2 regions of the Streptomyces sp. AM25 genome follow, and region 2 is predicted to be linked to the other one. Evidence: riboswitches for the same ligand, from Rfam matches in the RefSeq annotation. Region 2 holds a riboswitch; the other holds the start of a gene.
The links. Region 2 has a riboswitch for glycine ahead of gcvP (aminomethyl-transferring glycine dehydrogenase). Riboswitches for the same ligand answer to the same signal wherever they lie in the genome.

Region 1 (6,620 bases), on a different contig from region 2:
CGAGGCTTCTGGCCGCCTCGACGAACTCCCGCTCCCGCAGGCTGAGCGTCTGCGCCCGCACGATGCGGCCCATGTAGGGCCAGTTGAAGAAGCCGATCACGAAGATCAGCACGCTGATCCGCAGCGGCAGCCCCGAGAGCCCGAAGGCGCCGTCCTGCAGGGCGGCCGAGATGGAGATGGCGAACAGCAGCAGCGGGAAGGCCAGGAAGGTGTCCATCGTCCTGCTGATCACGCTGTCCACCCAGCCGCCGTAGAACCCGGCGACGACGCCGAGCACGGTGCCGATGGCCACCGAGAGCACCGTGGCGCCCGTGGCGACCAGCAGCGAGACCCAGGACCCCTCGATGACCCGGGCCAGGATGTCGCGCCCGTACTGCGGGTCCACGCCCAGCGGGTGCTCCCAGCTCATGCCGCCCCAGGCGCCCTTGGGCGCGAGCAGGGACGGGTCGATGAGGTCCTGGTGGAAGGTGTTGGGGTCCAGGCCGAAGACGGACTCGATCGGCTTGGCCAGCGCCGCCAGCAGCACCAGCAGGATCACCACGATCCCGCCGGCCACGGCGACCCTGTCCCGTTTGAAGCGGATCCAGGCGATCTGGTAGAGCGAACGCCCTTCGATCTGGCTCCTCTTCGCCCCGGCGAGGACAGCCTCGGGCTGCGCGCCGGCAGCGGACCCGGTGGTCTCGATCGGTGCTGTCATCGTTGCGGGGACCCCCCTCGCCACCGGAGTGGCCGGTTCACATCACTGGTGCGGTTGGTGCGCAAAAGTGGAGCGATGGTGCGGGGTGGTGCAGATGATGCCGATGGTGCGGAAACCTCACACGGAACAGGTCGTACACAGGGCCGAATGCCCTTTGAAGCGGGAGTCTTCAATGTGGCCGCGATCACTCGCCAGACCCGGCCCCCAAAGGATGCGCAACCGTGATGTGCGTAGGGAGGTTCCGTTATACGGACGGACGGGCCCCCTCAACGGAGGGGTAACCTGCGGTGACGTACGGCGAGTTGGCGGGTCAGTACGCCCCGGCCTGCCAGCCGTGCTGCGGCGGGTAGCCGTATCCGGACACCGGGGAGGGCGCGGCGGGGGCCGGGGTGCCGCCGCCGTAGGCGTCACGGTCGTAGAAGGGGTGGGCGTTGGCACGCATCCACATCGCGACGGGGTCGTACTCGTCCGCGAGGGAGACCGTCGACACCGGCAGCCCGTCCGGCACCGCGCCGATCGACTGCTGCATCATCAGGCGCACCGACTCCACGGCGGCCCGGGAGGTGTCGTACAGGTCGAGGCCGATCGCCAGGTACGCGGCGCCCAGCGCGGGCTGCACCCAGGCGCGGCGCAGCGCCCGGACGACGGGGGTGGTGCGGGCGTTCTGCGCCAGCAGCGCGTAGAACTGCGGGATGTCGGAGGCGGGTTCGCTCAGCCGCAGCGGGCCGGCCGGCAGCCGCTCCAGGCCGCCGGTGATCCGGCGCAGGTCGAGCCAGGGGATGCCGACACCGCCGCCGGGCGCATGGGGGTTGAGCCACAGGCCCCAGCGGTCGGGGTAGAGCGCGGCGGCGACGGACCGGCCGGAGACGACCTCGTGGGCACGGTTCCAGCCGCTGGCGGCGAGCTCCTGCGCGGACGTCACGCACGGCGCGTAGCCCAGGCCGTCGACCTCCATGTTCCCGTACTGCGCGTCGGGCGAGCCGGCCTGACCGTGCCACAGCAGCATCCACACCCGGCCCTCGGCCACGGCCCGCAGCAGCGCCTCATAGGTGTCGTACCGTCCGGGCGCCACCTGGCGCAGCACCTGCTCCACGCCGCTCTCCGCGCCCGCGCTCACCTGGTCCGCCTCTTCTCTCGGCACGGGGAGCGCGGCCGCGCTCCCCGTGTTGGTCGTCCAACCAGCTTACGAGCCCGCGGCGGCGGGCACGGGTGCTGTCACAGGTCACGGTCGTAGAACGGACGCACCTGGGCGCGCATCCAGTCGCCGACCGGGTCCTGGGCGACGTCGAGGAAGACCAGCTGGACGGGCCAGGGCACCGGCGCCGTGCCCAGCGCGCGGCCGACGGCCGCCATGGCGGCCTCGCGGCTGCCCGGATCGGGAAGGTCCAGTTCGATCCCCACGAAGAGGGCCGGATCCGCACCCTCGATGCTCGCCAGGGCGCGCCGGGCCGTCCGGACCGGGCCGGTGGCCGCGAACTCCAGCCCGGCGGCGGCGAGGAAGGCGGTGGGCTCCTGCTGCCAGTCCGGCGGGAAGAGCCGGACGCGGCCGCCGGTGGCGTCGCCGTCCAGCACCGTGCGCCCGGCCCGGCACAGCTCGGCCACGGCCGGCGGCGGCAGCGGCACCGTGACGGTGCCCTCCGGGTTGACGGCGATCCCGACCTGCGGCGGCAGGCCCCGGGCGAACTCGACCGCGGGTGCCACGGCGAAGTCGGTGCGGTCGCCGACGACGCGGCGGAACTCCTGCTCGGAGCTGAACACCGGGACGTACGCGGCCCCGTCGAGCTCCAGCGCGGGGAGGTCGAGATCGGGGCTGTCGGCGCCGCCGCCGTTGGGCAGCGGGATCCACACGCTGCTGCGCGCGAGCACCTCGACGATCCGGGGCCCGGCCCCGGCCACCCCGACCGACGCGGCGAGCACCGCCTCCAGCTCGTTGGCGGGCCAGTCGTAAGGGCGTTGCTCAGGGATGCGCACCTGCGAACCTTAACGGCTGCGCCTGGGCCAAGTCGGATCTGGGGGCGCCGACTCCCGCTCGCTCGGCTGCGGGTCCGCTGTGGCTGGTCGCGCAGTTCCCCGCGCCCCTTCGGGGCGCTAGCCGAACGTGATGACCCGTACCGCGTCCGCCGCGTCGCGGTCCAGGACCGCGACCGACACCACGCCCCGCGGCAGGCGCCCCGCGGCGGCCCCCGCGACCAGCCGCCCCATCGCCCGCCGGTGCCGCGCGAACACCCGCCGCGACACGCGGCGCCCCCGCCGCATCTGCCCCTCCAGCGCCACCGCCGGCTCGACGACCAACAGCAGCAGGTGCAGCGCACCCCCGCGCCGCCGCACGCCCCGCGCCAGCCAGCGCCGCACCAGGCCCACCCGCCCGCTGTCGTGCACCACCACGCTCCCGCCCGCCTGCAGGGCACCCCGCAGCGCCGCGAAGTGCAGCACCCGGGCCACGGGCCGGTAGAGCCCGTACGGCAGCCGGCCCGGCAGCCGCCGCTCCAGCCGGAGCCGGGAGTCCTGCGAGTCGACGCACCGCACCGGCGCCCCCGCCTCGTCCATCGGGGCCACCGCCCGCCGGATCAGCGTCGTCTTCCCGCTGCCGGGCAGCCCGGAGACGACCAGCAGGTCGCCGGCCGGGTACCGCAGGTCGACCACCTCCGTCATGGCACCTCCCACCTGCCGATACCCGCAGAACGTAAAAGAAAGGTAATCCAATTCACGGGGGAGCATCCGGTCCATCGCACGGTCGTACGTGCAATGATGTGCGCGCCAACGCAGGACCGGCACGACCAAACTGCATACCGGCCGCTCGAATCCGTGCGGGAGAGTCCCGGGCACCGCCCGGGCGCCGAAGGAGCAAGTTCCTCCCTTGAATCTCTCAGGCCCCGATACCGCACGGGCGAGGCAGATCTGAAAAGCGGGCCGCCCGTTGCGGCGGCCCCACCCAAGGTGCAAGCCGGGGATCCTCCCGGTGAACCTCTCAGGTTCCGATGACAGATGGGGAGGACGTCCTCACTGCCATGCCTGGGAGCCCCACATGACCGTTGCCCCTCGCCGAACGGCCCTCGACGCGACGCACCGCGCGCTCGGCGCCACCATGACCGACTTCGCGGGCTGGGACATGCCCCTGCGCTACGGCAGCGAGCGTGACGAGCACCTCGCCGTGCGCACCCGCGCCGGGCTGTTCGACCTCTCCCACATGGGCGAGATCACCCTGACCGGCCCGCAGGCCGGCGCGGCCCTGGACCACGCCCTGGTCGGCAACATCTCCGCGCTGGCCGTCGGCCGGGCCCGGTACACCATGATCTGCAACGCGGAGGGCGGCATCCTCGACGACCTGATCGTCTACCGCCTGGGCGAGCAGGAGTTCATGGTCGTCGCCAACGCCTCGAACGCGCAGACCGTGCTGGACGCGCTCACCGGGCGCGCCGCCGGCTTCGACACCGAGGTCCGCGACGACCGCGACCACTACGCGCTGATCGCCGTCCAGGGCCCCGCCGCCCCCGGGATCCTGAAGTCCGTCACCGACGCCGACCTCGACGGCCTGAAGTACTACGCGGGTCTGCCGGGCACGGTCGCGGGCGTGCCCGCGCTCATCGCCCGCACCGGCTACACCGGCGAGGACGGCTTCGAGCTGTTCGTCGCGCCCGCCGACGCGGAGAAGCTGTGGCAGGCCCTGACCGAGGCGGGCGCCGCGGCCGGCCTGGTGCCGTGCGGCCTCTCGTGCCGTGACACGCTCCGCCTGGAGGCCGGCATGCCGCTGTACGGGCACGAGCTGACCACCGCCACCACGCCGTTCGACGCCGGTCTCGGCCGAGTGGTCAAGTTTGACAAGCAGGGCGACTTCGTCGGCCGCGAGGCGCTGCAGGCCGCCGCGGAGCGCGCCGAGAGCGCCCCGCCGCGCAAGCTGGTCGGCCTGGTGGCCGCCGGCCGCCGTGTGCCGCGCGCCGGGTACCCGGTGGTCGAGACCGGTTCCGGCACGGTGATCGGCGAGGTGACCTCCGGCGCCCCCTCCCCCACCCTCGGCAAGCCGATCGCCATCGCCTATCTGGACGCCGCGCACGCCGCGCCCGGGGCGCCCGGGATCGCCGTGGACATCCGTGGCAGCCATGAGGAGTACGAGGTCGTGGCGCTGCCGTTCTACAAGCGCGAGCGCTGATCGACTTTCCTCTCCGTCTCACCTGTCAAGACCCCTTGCACAAGCACCGACCCGCGTACAGGAGAATCGACTCATGAGCAACCCCCAGCAGCTGCGCTACTCCAAGGAGCACGAGTGGCTTTCGGCCACCGAGGACGGTGTGGCGACGGTCGGTATCACCGAGTTCGCGGCCAACGCGCTCGGCGATGTCGTCTACGCCCAGCTCCCGGCGGTCGGTGACACCATCACCGCCGGCGAGACCTGCGGCGAGCTGGAGTCCACCAAGTCGGTCAGCGACCTCTTCGCCCCTGTCACGGGCGAGGTCGTCGCGGCCAACCAGGACGTCGTGGACGACCCCTCGCTGGTGAACTCCGCCCCGTTCGAGGGCGGCTGGCTGTTCAAGGTGAAGATCACGGACAAGCCGGCGGACCTGCTGACCGCCGACGAGTACACCGACTTCACCGGCTGACCCAAGCCCTCCTCCTCTCTCGTCCAGGAAGAACTCATGTCGCTTCTGAACAGCTCCCTCCATGAGCTCGACCCCGACGTCGCCGCCGCCGTCGACGCCGAACTCCACCGCCAGCAGTCCACCCTCGAGATGATCGCCTCGGAGAACTTCGCTCCGGTCGCGGTCATGGAGGCCCAGGGCTCGGTCCTCACCAACAAGTACGCCGAGGGCTACCCGGGCCGCCGCTACTACGGCGGCTGCGAGCACGTCGACGTCGTCGAGCAGATCGCCATCGACCGGGTCAAGGCGCTCTTCGGCGCCGAGCACGCGAACGTGCAGCCGCACTCCGGCGCGCAGGCCAACGCCGCCGCGATGTTCGCCCTGCTCTCCCCCGGCGACACCATCCTGGGTCTGAACCTCGCCCACGGCGGGCACCTGACCCACGGCATGAAGATCAACTTCTCCGGCAAGCTCTACAACGTGGTCGCCTACCACGTCGACGAGCAGACCAACCTGGTCGACATGGAGGAGGTCGAGCGCCTCGCCAAGGAGCACCGCCCGAAGCTGATCGTGGCCGGCTGGTCCGCCTACCCGCGTCAGCTGGACTTCGCGGCCTTCCGCCGGATCGCCGACGAGATCGGCGCGTACCTGATGGTCGACATGGCCCACTTCGCGGGCCTCGTCGCCGCCGGTCTGCACCCGAACCCGGTGCCGCACGCGCACGTCGTCACCACGACCACGCACAAGACCCTGGGCGGTCCGCGCGGTGGCGTGATCCTCTCCACGGCCGAGCTGGCCAAGAAGATCAACTCGGCGGTGTTCCCCGGTCAGCAGGGCGGCCCGCTGGAGCACGTGATCGCCGCCAAGGCGGTCTCCTTCAAGGTCGCGGCGACGGAGGAGTTCAAGGACCGCCAGCGCCGCACGCTGGAGGGCGCGAAGATCCTGGCCGAGCGCCTCGTCCAGGACGACGTGACGGCGGAGGGCGTCTCCGTCCTGTCCGGCGGCACGGACGTGCACCTGGTCCTGGTGGACCTGCGCCACTCCGAGCTGGACGGCCAGCAGGCCGAGGACCGTCTCCACGAGGTCGGCATCACGGTCAACCGCAACGCGATCCCGAACGACCCGCGTCCCCCGATGGTCACCTCGGGCCTGCGGATCGGCACCCCGGCGCTGGCCACGCGCGGCTTCGAGGCCGAGGACTTCCGCGAGGTCGCGGACGTCATCGCCGAGGCCCTGAAGCCGGGCTACGACGCGGAGGCCCTGCGCGCCCGTGTCACCGCCCTCGCGGCGAAGCACCCGCTGTACCCCGGGCTGAAGTAACCCGTCAGCTCCCGCTTTACCCGCCGGTA
Region 2 (6,620 bases):
CTCCGGATCCGCGGGGAAGGTGGAGATCGATGGGAAGAAGGTCTCGCAGCCCTATAAGTTCAAGGTCATCGGCAAGCCCCAGGATCTGGAGCCCGCACTCAACATCCCTGGTGGAGTGGTGCAGACGCTGGAGAAGGAGCAGGCCGGTGTCTCGGTCTCCCGGTCTGAGAAGATCGTTGTCGACGCCTTGCGCCCGGCGAAGCGGCCTGACTACGCTCGGTCGTCATCGCAGTGAGGCAGGCGAGGAGAAGGGCTCCGCGGGGAGGGCGGGGGCTTGCGGGGGGTCGGCGCACGCGGTTCGGGGTGCGTGATGGAAACTGTCTGGTGATCTCGGACGTTGTCAGGTTGTCCGGGTCGGACGGTGTGTGCATCGAGGGTTTGTCCTGCCCCACGGGCGGGTCTGTTTCGGTCAAGGGGAATCGCCCGTGAAGTTGTTTGCGAAGTTGTTCGGCAAGAGCGCACGCCGGGACGGCGGCAGCGCCCGTCACCGGGCCTCGGGGCCGGTGGAAGACAATCAGGGCGCCCAGGAAGGGCGTCCCCTGTTCCGGGACCAGGTGAATGCTCCCGGCAGCGACATTCCGGGCGGACAGGGCGCGTCTTCTGTTGACCCTGCCGCCGCCGGACGCATAGGTTTCGGGGCACCAGCAACCTCAAGTGCGGGTGGAGGGTTTGCCTTGCCGGTCTGTACGAGGTGTGGCCACCGGAACGCCGAGGCCAGCCGGTTCTGTTCCAACTGCGGTGCGCCGCTGCGGCCCGGAGCCGTTGCGGAGCGCGCCTCGGAGACGACCTCGACCATCTCCATCTCCGGTCTCGAGGCGTACGACTCCGAGACGACCGGCCAGACGCAGATCCCGATGCTCTCCCCGGAGGCGCTGGCGGCCGTCGAGGCCCTGCCGCTGGGTTCGGCGCTGCTGGTGGTCCGCCGCGGCCCGAACTCCGGCAGCCGCTTCCTGCTGGACGGCGAGGTCACCACGGCCGGCCGGCACCCGCAGAGCGACATCTTCCTGGACGACGTGACCGTCTCGCGCCGGCACGTGGAGTTCCGCCGCCGGCAGGACGGTTCGTTCACGGTCGCGGACGTCGGCAGCCTCAACGGCACCTACGTCAACCGGGAGCGCATCGACGAGATCGCGCTGACGAACGGCGACGAGGTCCAGATCGGCAAGTACCGCCTGGTCTTCTACGCCAGCCAGCAGGCGGCGGGGATCTGACCCTCGATCGAGGGAGGGCCATGCTTCGGACACCGTCGGGCGGTACCGGATCCTCCGGTGCCGCCGGCGCGGAAGGCCGGCTGTTGAGCATCGGAGCGGTGCTCAACGTGCTGCGCGAGGAGTTCCCCGAGGTCACCATCTCCAAGATCCGTTTCCTGGAGGCGGAGGGCCTGGTCGAGCCGCAGCGCACGCCGTCCGGCTACCGGAAGTTCAGCACGGCAGACGTGGAGCGGCTCGGGCAGGTGCTGCGGATGCAGCGCGATCACTACCTCCCGCTCAAGGTCATCCGGGAGCAGTTGGACGATCCGGCCCGGGGCGGCCGCGGCGGGATCCCCGCCCCTGCGCAACCGGGCGGGTCCGAGGGCCTCGCCGGCGAGGAGGCCGCGGTGCGGGCGCCGGTGCGGATCGGCCGCGAGGAGCTGCTCGCCGTGGCCGGGGCGACCGATGCGGAACTGGCCGAGTGGGAGTCCTACGGCCTGGTCGTCGCCCACCCGGACGGCGGGTTCGACACCGATACCGTGGCTGTCGCCCGGCTCGTGGCGGATCTGGGCCATTTCGGTCTGGAGCCGCGGCACCTGCGTGCTGTCAAGGCTGCCGCGGACCGCGAGGCCGGTCTGGTCGAACAAGTGGTCGCACCCTTGCGCCGACACCGCAATCCGCAGACCAGGGCCCATGCCGAGGCCACCGCCCGGGAGCTGGCCGGGCTGTCCGTACGGCTCCACGCCGCCCTCGTCCGCAGGGCCCTGCACGTGCGGGAGCGGTGACGGCGAGTGCCCGACTACCCAAACCTGCCGGGCACGGCCTAGGGTTGCTGTGTGAACGAGCTCGATGTCGTGGGTGTCCGGGTGGAAATGCCCTCCAACCAGCCGATCGTGCTCCTGCGTGAAGTGGGAGGCGACCGCTACCTCCCGATCTGGATCGGACCGGGGGAGGCGACGGCGATCGCCTTCGCCCAGCAGGGCATGGCTCCTGCCCGCCCGCTGACCCACGATCTCTTCAAGGACGTGCTGGACGCGGTCGGACAGCAGCTCTCGGAGGTCCGCATCACGGACCTGCGCGAGGGAGTCTTCTATGCGGAGCTCGTCTTCGCCAGCGGCGTGGAGGTCAGTGCCCGGCCGTCCGACGCCATAGCGCTTGCCCTGCGCACCGGGACGCCGATCTACGGCAGCGACGGGGTGCTGGACGACGCGGGCATCGCGATCCCGGACGAGCAGGAGGACGAGGTGGAGAAGTTCCGCGAGTTCCTCGACCAGATCTCGCCCGAGGACTTCGGCACCAACAGTCAGTGAGACGGCGTGCGCTGGGTCGCCGCGGCGCATTCGGGTAGCTTTTCCCACTGCCCGGACACGTAAAACCACTCTCAGGGTGATTATCACTCGGCGTGCCGAGTGTGGCGATCGTTGACGCACCCCGAGCGACTGCCTACCGTCGAGAAGGCAGGTCAAGGACGGAGGTCGGCGTGAGAAGCACGGGCGACGGTACAGCGGTCGGCAGTCCGTATCCGCTGCACGGGGGAACGGTCGAACCGGTGCCCCGTCATCCGGCCGCGATGGCGGTCACCACTCCGCGGGGGCGGGATTCGGACGGCTCGGTGCCCTCGAGCGGCACGGAGAACATCGGCTACCGGGGGCCGACGGCGTGCGCGGCCGCCGGCATCACCTACCGGCAGCTCGACTACTGGGCGCGCACCGGGCTCGTCGAGCCCAGCGTGCGGCCCGCCTACGGGTCGGGCAGCCAGCGGCTCTACAGCTTCCGGGACGTCGTCGTCCTGAAGATCGTCAAACGGCTCCTGGACACCGGGGTGTCGCTGCAGAACATCCGCACCGCCGTCCAGCACCTGCGCACGCGCGGGATGGACGACCTGGCGCAGATGACGCTGATGAGCGACGGCGCCACGGTGTACGAGTGCACCTCGCCCGACGAGGTCGTCGACCTCCTCCAGGGCGGCCAGGGCGTCTTCGGGATCGCCGTGGGCGTCGTCTGGCGCGACGTGGAGAGCGCGCTGGCGAAGCTGCACGGGGAGCGTGTGGACACCGGCGAGACGCTCGTGGGCCACAACCCGGCCGACGAGCTGGCACGCCGCCGCAACCGGGCCGGCTGACCGGCGCCCGGCGGTGCTCCGCCGCGGGCCGGCGCGATTGTCAGTGGGGTGCGGCAGCATCGTGCTGTGAGACGAGCGCCGACGATCCTGCACCTGGACATGGACGCCTTCTACGCCTCGGCGGAGCAGGCGTCCAAGCCCAGCCTGCGCGGGAAGCCCGTGGTGGTCGGCGGCATCGGCCCCCGTGGCGTGGTGGCCACGGCGTCGTACGAGGCGCGGGTCTTCGGGGTCCACTCGGCGATGGCGACGGCCCAGGCCCGCAGGCTCTGCCCGAACGCCGCGTACCTCACCCCGCGGTTCACCCTGTACCGGCAGGTCAGCGATGTGGTCATGGGGCTGCTGGGCGAGCTGTCGCCGCTGGTGGAGCCGTTGAGCCTGGACGAGGCCTTCGTGGACCTGGAGGCGGGCGGGGTGGAGCCCTCCTCGGCCGCGGCGCGGGCCGTGGGCGAGCGGCTGCGCCGCGACATCCGGGCGGCCACGGGGCTCAGCGGGTCGGTGGGGCTGGCGGGGTCCAAGATGATGGCCAAGATCGCCTCCGAGCAGGCCAAGCCCGACGGCCTGGTGTGCATAGAGCCCGGCACCGAGCAGGAGACCCTGGGGCCGATGTCGGTGCGCGTCATCCCGGGTGTCGGCCCCGCCACCGCCGAAACGTTGCGCCGGGCCGGGATCACCACCGTGGCCGAGACCGCCGAGGCCGGTGAGGACGAGCTGGTGCGCCTGCTGGGCAGGGCCCACGGCAGCGGGCTGTACGTGCTGGCCACCGGCGGTGACGAGCGGCCCGTCGTCGCGGAGCGGGACGCCAAGTCGGTGTCCGTGGAGGACACTTTCGCCGAGGACCTCACCGACCGCACCCGGGTGCAGCTGGAGATCGCCCGCCTCGCCGACCGCTGCGTGCGGCGGCTGCGCGGTGCCGGGCGGAGCGGGCGCACCGTGGTCATCAAGGTGCGGCGCTACGACTTCTCGACCCTCACCCGCTCGGAGACGCTGCGCGGGCCGACGGACGATCCCGCGGTCGTGCGGGAGGCGGCCGCCCGGCTGCTGGACGGGGTGGACACCACGGCCGGGGTGCGGCTGCTGGGGGTGGGCGTCTCCGGGCTCGCGGACTACACCCAGGAGGACCTCTTCGCCCAGGCGGCCGGCAGCGCGGCGGCCGAGGCCGGGGCGGAGCCGGAGCGGGAGCAGGAGGAGGCTGCGGAAGAGGCGGCACGGCCCCGCCAGTGGCTGCCGGGGCTGGACGTGCGGCACGCCGAGTACGGGGCCGGCTGGGTGCAGGGCAGCGGCGTCGGCCGGGTCACGGTCCGCTTCGAGGAGCCCTGGTCCGAGGAGCCCGGCAGGGTGCGCACGTTCGCCGTCGACGACCCGGCGCTGGAGCACGCCGATCCGCTGCCGCTCGTCCGGCCCGCGGAGGGTCAGCCGCCGGAGGCGGGGCCGGAAGCGCCGTCGGCCGGGGGGACGGCGAGCCCGTAGTGCCGGTACAGCCGCAGTTCCTGCCGGGGGGAGAGGTGGCGGCCGGCACCGATGTCCGGGGCGCTCCTGATCAGGGCCCGCTCGTAGGGGACGTGCAGCCCCTCGCCGTCGGCCCGGCTCGGCTGCAGCGGTACGAGGGCGTCGCGGCTGAACAGCCCGGTGCGCACGGCGGCCCACTCCGGCCGCCCGGTCGCGTCGTCGAGGTACACCTCGTCCACCGTGCCGATCCGCACGCCGTCGCGGTCGAAGGCCTTGCGGCCGATCAGGCTCCGGGGGTCGACATCCGTCTGCACGGCCTTCCTCCTGTTTCCTCCCACCTGGCGCACCTGCCACCAACCAAAAGCCACAAAGCGGGAAGCGGCCACTTGGGCGCTCCGCCGGGAAATCCTCGCTGGTAGGCTGGCCAGTGGCCGCAGAATCCGTGCGGGAGAGTCCTCCGACGCCCTCAGGGGCGGGCTCGGAGGCGCCGAAGGAGCAAATCCTCCCCGGAATCTCTCAGGCACCCCGTACCGCATGGGCGAGGCCACTCTGGAAAGCAGGGCGGGTCCGGTCCGGCAGTACTCCGAGCCCTTCCTCACCGACGGTGAAAGCCGGGTACTGCACCGCCCGGTGAAGCTCTCAGGTTGCGATGACAGAGGGGGAGGCCGTCCGGGTACCCGCGCCGTGGTACCCCTCGCAGGTCGCAATGACCAGGAGGCCTCCGCAGATGACCGCCCACCGCATCTCCCTCTCCGACCTGGAGCGCGGCACTCCCTTCGAGGACCGTCACATAGGGCCCGACTCCGAGGCGCGGGCCAAGATGCTCGCCCAGGTCGGCTTCGGCTCCCTCGACGAGCTCACCGCCGCCGCCGTGCCGGAAGTGATCAAGAGCGCCGGGGCGCTGGGCCTGCCCGCCGCCCGCACCGAGCCCGAGGTCCTCGCCGAGCTGCGCTCGCTCGCGAGCCGCAACCAGGTGCTCACCCCCATGATCGGCCTCGGTTACCACGGCACGTTCACCCCGCCGGTGATCCTGCGCAACGTCATGGAGAACCCCGCCTGGTACACGGCCTACACGCCGTACCAGCCGGAGATCTCCCAGGGCCGGCTGGAGGCCCTGCTCAACTTCCAGACGGTCGTGGCCGAGCTGACCGGTCTGCCCACCTCCGGCGCCTCCCTGCTCGACGAGGGCACCGCGGCGGCCGAGGCCATGGCGCTGTCCCGGCGCATGGGCAAGGTCAAGGACGGGGTCTTCCTCGTCGACGCGGACGCCCTGCCGCAGACCGTCGCGGTGATCGAGACCCGCGCCGAGCCGACCGGCGTCGAGGTCGTCGTCGCGGACCTGTCCGCGGGCATCCCCGAGGAGATCGCCGGCCGTGGCGTCTTCGGCGTGCTGCTGCAGTACCCGGGCGCCTCCGGTGCCGTGCGCGACCTGCGCCCCGTCATCGAGCAGGCCCACGAGCTCGGCGCCGTCGTCACCGTCGCGGCCGACCTGCTCGCCCTGACCCTGCTCACCCCGCCCGGCGAGCTCGGCGCCGACATCGCCGTCGGCACCACCCAGCGCTTCGGCGTGCCCATGGGCTTCGGCGGCCCGCACGCCGGGTACATGGCCGTCCGCGAGAAGTTCGCCCGCAGCCTCCCCGGCCGCCTGGTCGGCGTCTCCGTCGACGCCGACGGCAACAAGGCCTACCGCCTGGCCCTGCAGACCCGCGAGCAGCACATCCGCCGCGAGAAGGCCACCAGCAACATCTGCACCGCCCAGGTGCTCCTCGCCGTCATGGCCGGCATGTACGCCGTCCACCACGGTCCCGGGGGCCTGGCCGCCATTGCGCGCCGTACCCACCGCTACGCCGTCCTCCTCGCCG

Region 1: it holds a riboswitch for glycine, as region 2 does, so the genes downstream of both, gcvT (glycine cleavage system aminomethyltransferase GcvT) here and gcvP (aminomethyl-transferring glycine dehydrogenase) in region 2, are expected to answer to the same signal.

What each region holds. Positions count from the first base shown of each region.
Region 1 is NZ_JBKIWN010000015.1:131,935-138,554, forward strand. It holds gene ACLHRZ_RS21215 (ABC transporter permease) at 1-697, opposite strand, end outside; gene ACLHRZ_RS21220 (enhanced serine sensitivity protein SseB C-terminal domain-containing protein) at 1,008-1,814, opposite strand; gene ACLHRZ_RS21225 (enhanced serine sensitivity protein SseB) at 1,913-2,668, opposite strand; gene ACLHRZ_RS21230 (AAA family ATPase) at 2,786-3,349, opposite strand; glycine riboswitch at 3,496-3,589, shown strand; glycine riboswitch at 3,590-3,692, shown strand; gene gcvT (glycine cleavage system aminomethyltransferase GcvT) at 3,723-4,844, shown strand; gene gcvH (glycine cleavage system protein GcvH) at 4,918-5,292, shown strand; gene glyA (serine hydroxymethyltransferase) at 5,329-6,591, shown strand.
Region 2 is NZ_JBKIWN010000042.1:5,345-11,964, forward strand. It holds gene ACLHRZ_RS33405 (DUF881 domain-containing protein) at 1-235, shown strand, start outside; gene ACLHRZ_RS33410 (double zinc ribbon and FHA domain-containing protein) at 366-1,211, shown strand; gene ftsR (transcriptional regulator FtsR) at 1,232-1,975, shown strand; gene ACLHRZ_RS33420 (bifunctional nuclease family protein) at 2,027-2,500, shown strand; gene ACLHRZ_RS33425 (MerR family transcriptional regulator) at 2,671-3,312, shown strand; gene ACLHRZ_RS33430 (DNA polymerase IV) at 3,379-4,779, shown strand; gene ACLHRZ_RS33435 (PRC-barrel domain-containing protein) at 4,722-5,072, opposite strand; glycine riboswitch at 5,194-5,301, shown strand; gene gcvP (aminomethyl-transferring glycine dehydrogenase) at 5,486-6,620, shown strand, end outside.